One region of the Bacillus sp. NEAU-Y102 genome, then DNA from elsewhere that is predicted to be linked to it. Evidence: riboswitches for the same ligand, from Rfam matches in the RefSeq annotation. Region 1 holds a riboswitch; each other region holds the start of a gene.
What was found. Region 1 has a riboswitch for S-adenosylmethionine ahead of ACYFX0_RS17585 (bifunctional O-acetylhomoserine aminocarboxypropyltransferase/cysteine synthase). Riboswitches for the same ligand answer to the same signal wherever they lie in the genome.
Positions count from the first base shown of each region.

Region 2: it holds a riboswitch for S-adenosylmethionine, as region 1 does, so the genes downstream of both, ACYFX0_RS22095 (cyclase family protein) here and ACYFX0_RS17585 (bifunctional O-acetylhomoserine aminocarboxypropyltransferase/cysteine synthase) in region 1, are expected to answer to the same signal.
Region 3: it holds a riboswitch for S-adenosylmethionine, as region 1 does, so the genes downstream of both, ACYFX0_RS28405 (peptide ABC transporter substrate-binding protein) here and ACYFX0_RS17585 (bifunctional O-acetylhomoserine aminocarboxypropyltransferase/cysteine synthase) in region 1, are expected to answer to the same signal.

Region 1 is NZ_JBTWFK010000006.1:302,822-306,082, reverse strand. It holds gene ACYFX0_RS17600 (FMN-dependent NADH-azoreductase) at 1-254, shown strand, start outside; gene ACYFX0_RS17595 (transcriptional regulator YeiL) at 314-985, opposite strand; gene ACYFX0_RS17590 (YjjG family noncanonical pyrimidine nucleotidase) at 1,093-1,788, shown strand; SAM riboswitch class I at 1,971-2,075, shown strand; gene ACYFX0_RS17585 (bifunctional O-acetylhomoserine aminocarboxypropyltransferase/cysteine synthase) at 2,168-3,261, shown strand, end outside.
Region 2 is NZ_JBTWFK010000009.1:75,311-78,571, reverse strand. It holds gene ACYFX0_RS22105 (nucleotidyltransferase domain-containing protein) at 1-65, opposite strand, end outside; gene ACYFX0_RS22100 (PRK06851 family protein) at 177-1,286, opposite strand; SAM riboswitch class I at 1,435-1,547, shown strand; gene ACYFX0_RS22095 (cyclase family protein) at 1,633-2,265, shown strand; gene ACYFX0_RS22090 (hypothetical protein) at 2,400-2,780, opposite strand; gene ACYFX0_RS22085 (ATP-binding protein) at 3,010-3,261, opposite strand, start outside.
Region 3 is NZ_JBTWFK010000016.1:22,784-26,044, reverse strand. It holds gene proC (pyrroline-5-carboxylate reductase) at 1-671, shown strand, start outside; gene ACYFX0_RS28410 (aldo/keto reductase) at 673-1,506, shown strand; SAM riboswitch class I at 1,659-1,763, shown strand; gene ACYFX0_RS28405 (peptide ABC transporter substrate-binding protein) at 1,896-3,261, shown strand, end outside.

The DNA of each region.
Region 1 (3,261 bases):
CACCAGAAGGTCCAGTTGGTTTAATTGGAGATAAGAAGATTGCATTATTAAACGCGCGCGGCGGCGTATATTCAGAAGGTCCAGCAGCTGAGGTAGAAATGGCTGTTAAATATGTAGCAAGCATGATGGGCTTCTTCGGTGCAACAAACATGGAAACAGTAGTTATTGAAGGACATAACCAATTCCCAGATAAAGCAGAAGAAATCATTGCTGCAGGTCTTGAAGAAGCAGCTAAAGTAGCAAGTAAATTTTAATTTAAATTATAATCGTCACTCAAAGAAACAGCATTAACGTTTATGTTAATGCTGTTTCTTTATATTTTCAGCTCGTCAGCAAGCTTTTCTAATGTATTTCGATCTTGTATATAATATGTTCGGCCTTCTTTTTTTAAATAATTTTGTTGGCAAAACTGGTTTAATACATATAAAAGATGACGATAGCTGACATTTAAGTATTCTGCAGCCTCAGTATGCTTTTCTATATAACAATTATTTTGTTCTGTTAATAAAATAAAAGCAGCTAATCGATTTTCGAAAGGATAACTATAGTTTTTTGCGTAATTTTCAGTGCGAGTAATTGTCTTTTCTCCAATAAATTTGCATAAGTGCTGTAAAAACGTTGCATCTTGTAATACAAGTTGCTGACAATCTTTAAGAGGAAGTGCTAAACAAACACAATCTTCTAGTACTTCAACGGACTTGGTGATATTTTCTACTCCTATTAATCCTAATTCCCCGATAAAAGATGGTGCTTGAATAAAATTAATTAATGAAACTTTCCCGTTTTTATGATTCATATATATTTTTGCTTTCCCAGAAATTAAGTAATAGAGATAAGGGAGGGCGTTTCCTTCGCTACATATCATCTCTTTCGTTTGAAAAGAATGCAGCTCTACATATGGCAAGACATGAAATGAAAATAGGGTATGGAATTGATGGATTCGCATGTATTGATAAATTTCTTCTTCATTTTTGCTGATTTTCATATTTTCACCCCTATTTATAGTATGAGATATCTCCTATTATCTTTACAAGAAGGAATGATACGATTTATGTAAATTTGTTTTTGTAGAAAAGAGAGTGTGATGAATTTATGAAAAAATATAAAACATTGCTATTTGATGTAGATGATACATTATTAGATTTCCAAAAGGCTGAAAAAGTAGCTTTACAGGTGCTTCTTGAAGAGAAGGGAATCCCTTTAACAGAGGAGATAGGGGCTCGTTATAAAAAAATAAATAAAGGTCTTTGGAATGCTTTTGAAAAAGGTGAACTATCACGTAATGAAGTTGTAAATAAACGATTCTCTATGTTGTTTAAAGAGTATGGAGAAGAAGTAGACGGTATATTATTCGAAAATAATTATCGTAGCTACTTAGAAGAAGGAAATCAACTCATGCAAGGTGCGTTTGAATTTATAAATCAAATTCAAGGGGAGTATGAGTTGTATATAGTGACAAATGGTGTTTCTAAGACGCAAGATAAACGTTTGCGTAATGCAGGGTTACATTCATTATTTAAAGATGTTTTTGTTTCGGAAGATACAGGTTTTCAAAAGCCGATGAAAGAGTATTTTGATTATGTTTTTGAACGGATTCCTAACTTTGCACCTGAAGAAGGGCTGATTATTGGGGATTCATTAAGTGCCGATATTAAAGGTGGATATGTAGCGGGAATTGATACTTGTTGGTTTAATCCAGAAAGGAAATTAAATGATAGTGGGATTATACCGACATATGAAGTGCATAATTTTGAAGAATTATACGCTCTATTAAAACAGTTTGTTTAATGAAAATAGATGATTGGGGTTTATTTTACATGAATCATTTTTTCTAAAGGTCTTTTTCGAGTTAGTATGGAATATATTTCTTTTGTTGCTTTATATGAAATTGTTAATATTTATTTTAGAACATTCAGAAAAACTGTTTGACATTAGGAAATTATTGCTATAAAATCAACGGTAATTGCATAGTCTTATCAAGAAAAGGTGGAGGGACAGGCCCGATGAAACCTTGGCAACAGCCGTATAACGGAATTGTGCCAAATCCTGCAGGTAGTAATCCTGAGAGATAAGAAAGAGCCTTTAGAGCGTGTTTTCAAACTGCTCCTTTCTTGTTTTCAGGAAAGGGGCAGTTTTTTATTTTGTATAAAAGAAAGGAGAATGAGAGATGGGAGAATCATGGGGAAAAGGAACGATTTGTGTGCAAGGTGGCTATACGCCAAAGAATGGTGAACCACGTGTTTTACCACTTTATCAAAGTACAACGTATAAATACGATACTTCGGATGATTTAGCAGCCCTATTTAACTTAGAGGCAGAAGGATATATTTATACGCGTATTGGAAACCCTACTCTAGCTGCATTTGAGCAGAAGTTATCAGATTTAGAAGGCGGGGTAGGAGCTGTTGCAACGGCTTCTGGGCAAGCGGCTATTATGCTCGCAGTTTTAAATATTTGTAGTAGTGGAGACCATTTACTTTGCTCTTCAACTGTTTACGGGGGAACGTTTAATTTATTTGGGGTGAGTTTACGTAAGCTTGGCATTGATGTTACGTTCTTTAATCCCAATTTAACGGCAGATGAAATTGCGGCACTTGCTAACGATAAGACGAAGCTCATTTATGCAGAATCATTAGGAAATCCAGCGATGAACGTTTTGAATTTTAAAGAATTTTCAGATGCAGCGAAAGAGTTAGAAGTGCCTTTTATCGTGGATAATACATTAGCAACTCCTTATTTATGCCAAGCATTTGAGCACGGAGCAAATATTATCGTTCATTCTACGACGAAATATATTGATGGTCATGCAAGCTCTTTAGGCGGCATTGTCATTGACGGAGGGAACTTCGATTGGACAAATGGGAAATATCCTGAACTTGTTGAACCGGATCCAAGTTATCACGGCGTAAGTTACGTTCAAAATTTTGGTGCAGCAGCTTATATTGTGAAGGCGCGTGTTCAATTATTAAGGGACTACGGAAACTGTATGAGCCCATTCAATGCGTATATTAGCAATATCGGCTTAGAAACGCTGCATTTAAGAATGGAGCGTCATAGTGAAAATGCTCTCGTAGTTGCTAAGTGGCTTGCTAACCATGAACGTATTGAATGGGTGAATTATCCTGGATTAGATAGCAATGAAAATTACTCGTTAGCACAAACGTATTTGAAAAAAGGTGCTAGTGGTGTTTTAACATTCGGCATTAAGGGCGGATTAGAAGCGGCGAAAGAATTTATCGCAAATGTAAAACTAGCAACTCT
Region 2 (3,261 bases), on a different contig from region 1:
AATAAAATTTTCACATCATTCTCTTTTTCAATTCTTTCTAACTCCAACTCGATTTTCTCTCTCATTTCATAACAACTCCATTTTTTGATTATTTCCTTGGAAATTCGACAATACACTATTAATTTTACTACATACTAAAAAAACTGTCAGAAATTACTGACAGCCTAATGAAACGTCTATTGTTGCTTTTCAATTACAGTAGCAGCAATTCGTTCAAACTCTTTTTGAATCTCCTCTTTATATGCATCTACTATTGAAAAATCCATAGCAGCAATATAAATTCGTTCTAATTTATCACGAACCGATTTTGCTTTCGCTAAGAAAGACATCGCCTCATTCATTTTTGCTTTATACTGAATGGAGACATCACGAATTTCCTTCGCATATTTCTCATCCGTCCCTGGCGTAACAATAAGGGCATACATATCAATAATTTCATCACCCTCGCGACTTGGAAAATATTCATGTGGTGCGGTGCTATCAAAAATTGCAAATCCTAATTCTCTTACGATAACCATATCAAGACTATTCGGGTCAAATCCGCAATGATATACTTCAACTTCAAACCCTTTTTCTTCAGCTTCCTTAGCTAACTTTTTGAGCATCGTTGATTTTCCAGAGCCTGGGCGCCCTTTTATAAAATAACGATGTGGTAACCCTTCTGTTAAATTAGGAACAAAATCAACTGCTCCTTTCGGTGTAGCAGCTCCTAAAAAACGATGTTTTACAAGCGATTGTCTCCCGCTTTTATCTGCAAATAATTTCTGGATTAGCTGATCGGTTAGTTCATTTGCTTTATTAAAATCTATATTATCAATATATATCTTCTCCCACTCATCATGTATAACCAATGCCTCTTTAAAATGTGCGTAAGCAGACTGAAAAGCTTTGCTTGCTTCTGAAACAAATCTTTCAATTTCTAACTTCTGCTTTCTTAGTTTATTTGAGTCCCAAGCAATTCCTAAATTTATATATTCTTCAACAACGCCTGGCATTTTTGGCTCAATAACATGCGGCGATGTCCCATCAACAATTCCTACTTTTAATTTTGGGATAATTACACCATCAACCGATTTATTGTCAGAAGAACAATGTAAAAATTCAATATCATATCCTTTTTCAACCCATTCCCGACCTATTGCCTTTATTAAAGAAGATTTTCCCGTTCCTGGGCCACCCTTTAAGATAAATAATCTGTCTAATCCTTTTAAATTCTCTTCGTATAAATTGTGAAATCCCCTAGCTGTATTACCACCAGCATAATAATTCAATACATTTCCTGTCACTGCACTCACTCCTTCGCAGCATTCTATTTACATAAGCTACAATATGCGAGCAGCTTTATTTGGGTGAATACCTATTTTGTATTGCACGAAAAAAGGAAATGAATTACAATTTAACTATCGGAAAATTCCGATTTCAAAATTAAATACTTCTTTATCAAGAGAGGCAGAGGGACCGGCCCTTTGAAGCCCAGCAACCTCAGTTTATACAAACTGAATAGGTGCTAATTCCTGCAAAATGCATTGCATTTTGGAAGATAAAACTCAACTAGCATGTAAAGCTCATCTTTCTTGATACTGAAGGATGAGCTTTTTATTATTTGAAAAATATATATTGGAGGTATGTAAAATGAAAGTAATTGATCTATCGCAAACATTTGAAAATAATATGTCTCAATTTCCTGGAACACCTAAAATACAACTAGAAGCTGTTACAAGTGTTGAAGAATCAGGCTATCAAGTTACAGATTTTCATTCTGTCGTTCACGTTGGCACACATTGTGATGCCCCTGCGCATTTTATTTCAGGCGCAACGACCATCGATCAATTACCGCTGGATCAATTTGTAGGCGAAGCTGTTCTTATAGATGTAACACATATTCAAGAGCGAAAATTACCTAAGGCAGTATTGCATAATACTGACATAAAAGAAGGTGATATTGTTATTTTTCATTCTAATCTATCCACTAAATGGAATACAGAAGCTTATGAGAAAGAAGCATTTTACCTTTCTGAAGAATTAGCTAAAGAACTAGTGCGATTAAAGGTAAAATCTATCGGTTTAGATTTCATTTCTCCTGATGAAGTCACAACAGAAACATCACCGATTCATCACATATTACTAGGGAATAATATTTATTTAATCGAAAACTTAACAAATCTAGATGCTATCGAAACAAAACGTTTCTTTTTCTCAGCCGCACCTTTAAAAATTAAAAATAGTGACGGTGCTTTCGCAAGAGCATTTGCTGTTATATTTTAAACACAACCTATAAAGCGAACCTTTAATCAGTGGGGGGTTTGTTCATCCCACACCTAACTTCTTTGCTTCCGCTGAATTTTGAGGTGGGGGTCTTACTGCCCGGCAAATAGCGGGATTAAAAAAAGCAAAGGCCACTACTGGTCTTTGCTTCTATATTTTCTATTTAAATTAAGAAAGAATTGTTCCACACGGGGACGCACCCAAGCTAAACAATCTATCTCTTTCTTCTTTGTGCAAGCTATCTCTTCTCCATCTACCATTTCAACAAGTTCTAGTTCTAACAGTTGCCTCGTGAATGCTAACATATTCACTTCTTCAGATGGATACTCTTCTTTTAATTTCTCCTCAATTTCTCCCAATAAAAAACCGTCACGCATCATTGCCAATGCATCAATCCAAAGTGGCGGCATTTCATATTTTTCTCCTGTAATTGTATCTTTTACAATATAATTCTTTTGCTCTTTTCGAAATTGAATCGTGTGTAAACATACAGTCGAATTTAATGTTAATTCCATCATACCACCTCTTTCATAATATCTGCATAGAAAAAAGGATGCGCGTGCACCCCTTCTTATCTTTTCATAACACTACTGAACCGTTACATGAGCAATCAATCTCATGTCGATATTTTCCTCCATTATAAACGAAGTATTTTATAAAAAAAACCCTTCTTGAAACATTTTATAAAATGTTTATATTTACACAACAAGAACACTTTTCTGAAAAATCTTTTCTCCCAATACATTAAACGGTCGGCAGAAAAATTTCGACTTTCGTTCCTACTCCTAGACTACTTTGGATCGTGATACTCCCTTGATGTTCCTTAATAATTTTATATGTAATCATTAATCCAAGTCCTGTACCATTCTCCTTTGTTGTGTAAAACGCCTTGCCGATTTTTTCCAACTTTTCATTCTCTATACCAAATCCTTGGTCTTCAACAGAAATACACAAATGTCCTTGCGTTTTTTGATATGCACGGATATGAATTTCTCC
Region 3 (3,261 bases), on a different contig from region 1:
TAAAACAGTTACAACATCGATATAATGTGTCTACTGCAACAGATTGGAAGCAGCATGTTACATCTGTCGATACGGTTGTTTTAGCAATGCCACCTTCTGCTCATGAAGAGTTATTAGCTGAGCTATCTCCGTTAATATCAAATCAACTTGTCGTAACAGTAGCAGCTGGCGTTGGACCATCTTATTTAGAAGCTAGACTCCCAAAAGGCACGCCTGTTGCTTGGATTATGCCTAATACAGCTGCTGAAATTGGAAAGTCTATCTCCTTATATACAATGGGACAATCAGTAACCGAGATGCATCAAGAAACCCTGCAACTGCTTTTAAGAGGTATTGGTACTTCGCAACTTTGTACTGAGGAAGAAGTTCATCAGCTTACTGCAGTTACTGGAAGTGCACCAGCCTTCCTTTATTACTTTGCTGAAAGCTTAATTGAAGCAACAAAAAGTTATGGAGTCGATGAAGAAACCGCAAAACATCTTGTCATTCAAATGATTTCTGGCTCTGCTTCTATGCTCGAACAAACGCAAGATCCAGCTAACCTCCGCGAACAAGTAACAACGCCAGGTGGTTCCACAGCTGAGGGTCTCAAAACTTTATACGAATATAATTTTTCAGAGGCAATTCAAAAAGCAGTAGAAGCAACAAACAAAAAAGCTAGGGGGAAATAATATGACTTTAACAAGTTTAAAGGACTATACAACATTACATAACGGTGTAAAAATGCCTTGGTTTGGTTTAGGTGTTTTTAAAGTAGAAGATGGTTCAGAAGTAATTGATTCTGTAAAAGCAGCAATTAAAAATGGCTACCGCAGCATCGATACTGCAGCAATCTATCAAAATGAAGAAGGCGTTGGACAAGCGATTCGTGAATCCGGTGTTTCACGTGAAGAATTATTTATTACCTCAAAAGTATGGAATAGCGATCAAGGATATGAAACAACACTTCAAGCATTTGAAACTACATTAGAGAAATTAGGTCTAGAATATTTAGATTTATATTTAGTACATTGGCCTGTAAAAGGGAAATATAACGAATCATGGAAAGCATTAGAAAAGCTTTATAAAGATGGCCGTGTTCGCGCTATCGGTGTGAGTAATTTCCACATTCACCACTTACAAGACGTATTTGAAATTGCTGAAATTAAGCCAATGGTCAACCAAGTGGAATACCACCCACGTTTAGCACAAGAAGAGTTACACGCTTTCTGTAAAGAACATAATATCCAGCTTGAAGCTTGGTCACCATTAATGCAAGGACAACTACTAGATAATCCAACGTTACAAGAAATTGCGACAAAATATAATAAATCAACTGCGCAAATTATTTTACGCTGGGATTTACAAAACGAAGTTGTAACAATCCCTAAATCAATTAAAGAACATCGCATTATTGAAAATGCAAACATCTTCGACTTTGAATTAAGTGCTGATGATATGAAAGCAATTCAAGCTTTAAATGAAGATCGTCGCGTTGGTCCAGATCCAGATAACTTTAACTTCTAAGCGAAAAACCACTGCCATATGCAGTGGTTTTTTCATTTAATATAACTGAAAATTTAAACTATACTCCATTTGGTTGACACTTCATTGTTCAAGGTGTAAGATTTTGAATTATCAAAGAAACACAAAAATTAATAAAATTTATTCGTTTACTCATTGTATCAAGAGAGGTGGAGGGACTGGCCCTTTGAAACCTCGGCAGCAGGTTCATTTTGAATACTGTGCCACTTCCTGCAAGCTTTATGCTTGAAAGATAGAATGAGGGACTTCGTTTATATACGGGTGCATAACTTGTACGTAAAAATCCCTCTTTCTCAATATGAAAAGAGGGATTTTTTATTTTTCATTTCCCTCATCGTCATCCAAACTTAATTATTTAGGAGGAAAATCAAATGAAAAAGAAGTTTGTACCCGGTATTGCATCAGTTGTAGGAGTAAGTATTTTATTAACTGGTTGCGGTAGTTATAAAAACGAAGCAAGCGGAGCAAATGCAAAAGACGAGGCACCTAGCAAACAGGTTTTAAATTTATCTTCACCTACTGAAATACGAACAATGGATACGGCCCGTGCTACAGATACTGATTCTGGTCAAGTAATGAGAAACGTATTTGAAGGTTTGTATAATCTTGGTGAAGGTAACAAACCTTTCCCTGGCGTTGCAAAATCTCATGAAGTAAGTGGCGATAAAACAAAATACACATTCCACCTGCGAGATTCAAAATGGTCAAACGGCACTCCTGTTACAGCGAAAGATTTTGTGTTCGCTTGGCAGAGAGCCGTAGATCCAGCAACAGCCTCTGAATATGCATTTCTATTCTTTGATATTAAAAATGCAACAAAAATTAACAACAAAGAACTTCCAGCCGACCAACTTGGTGTAAAAGCAGTTGATGACCATACGTTTGAGGTAGAATTGGAGCGTCCTGTTCCGTATTTTATTAGCTTAACAGCGTTCCCAACATTTCTACCAATTAACGAGGAATTCTTTAAAGCACAAGGTGATAAGTACGCTTTAGAAGATCATACAATCTTGTACAATGGAGCTTTTACACTAAGCGATTGGAAGCACGAACAAAGCTTTAAATTCAAGAAAAACCCTACCTATTGGGATAAAGATACTGTCAAACTAGAAGAAATCAATTTTAACGTCGTAAAAGAAAAATCAACAGAAGTAAATTTATTCGAGTCAAAACAATTAGATCGTATAAAACTAACATCTGACTTTGTCGATAAATATAAAAAGGATGCTAACTTTAAAGAACGTCCAAACGTAGGCGTACAATTTTTACGTATGAATCAACAAAACAAAGTGCTTCAAAATGTTTCTGCACGCCAAGCAATTGATCAAACAATTGATAGAAAATCCTTTGTAAATACGTTATTAAATGATGGATCTACACCAACATTTGGTCTCGTTCCAAAAAACTTTGCAAAAGGACCTGAAGGAAAAGACTTCCGTACTGCAAACGGCGATTTAACAAAAGTTGATACAAAATCTGCACAAAAGTTATGGAAAAAAGCTAAACAAGAGCTTGGTTCTGAAAAGATAACATTAGAATTATTAACGAGTGATGCTGACCTTGATAAGAAAACTGGTGAATTCTTAAAAGGGCAACTAGAAAAGAATTTAGATGGATTAACAGTAAATATAAAACCGCAACCGCGTAAGCAACAAGTTTCGCTTTTATTAAAAGGTGACTACGAAATCGGAATTGACGGCTGGAGCCCTGACTTTGCGGATCCAATTACATTCCTTG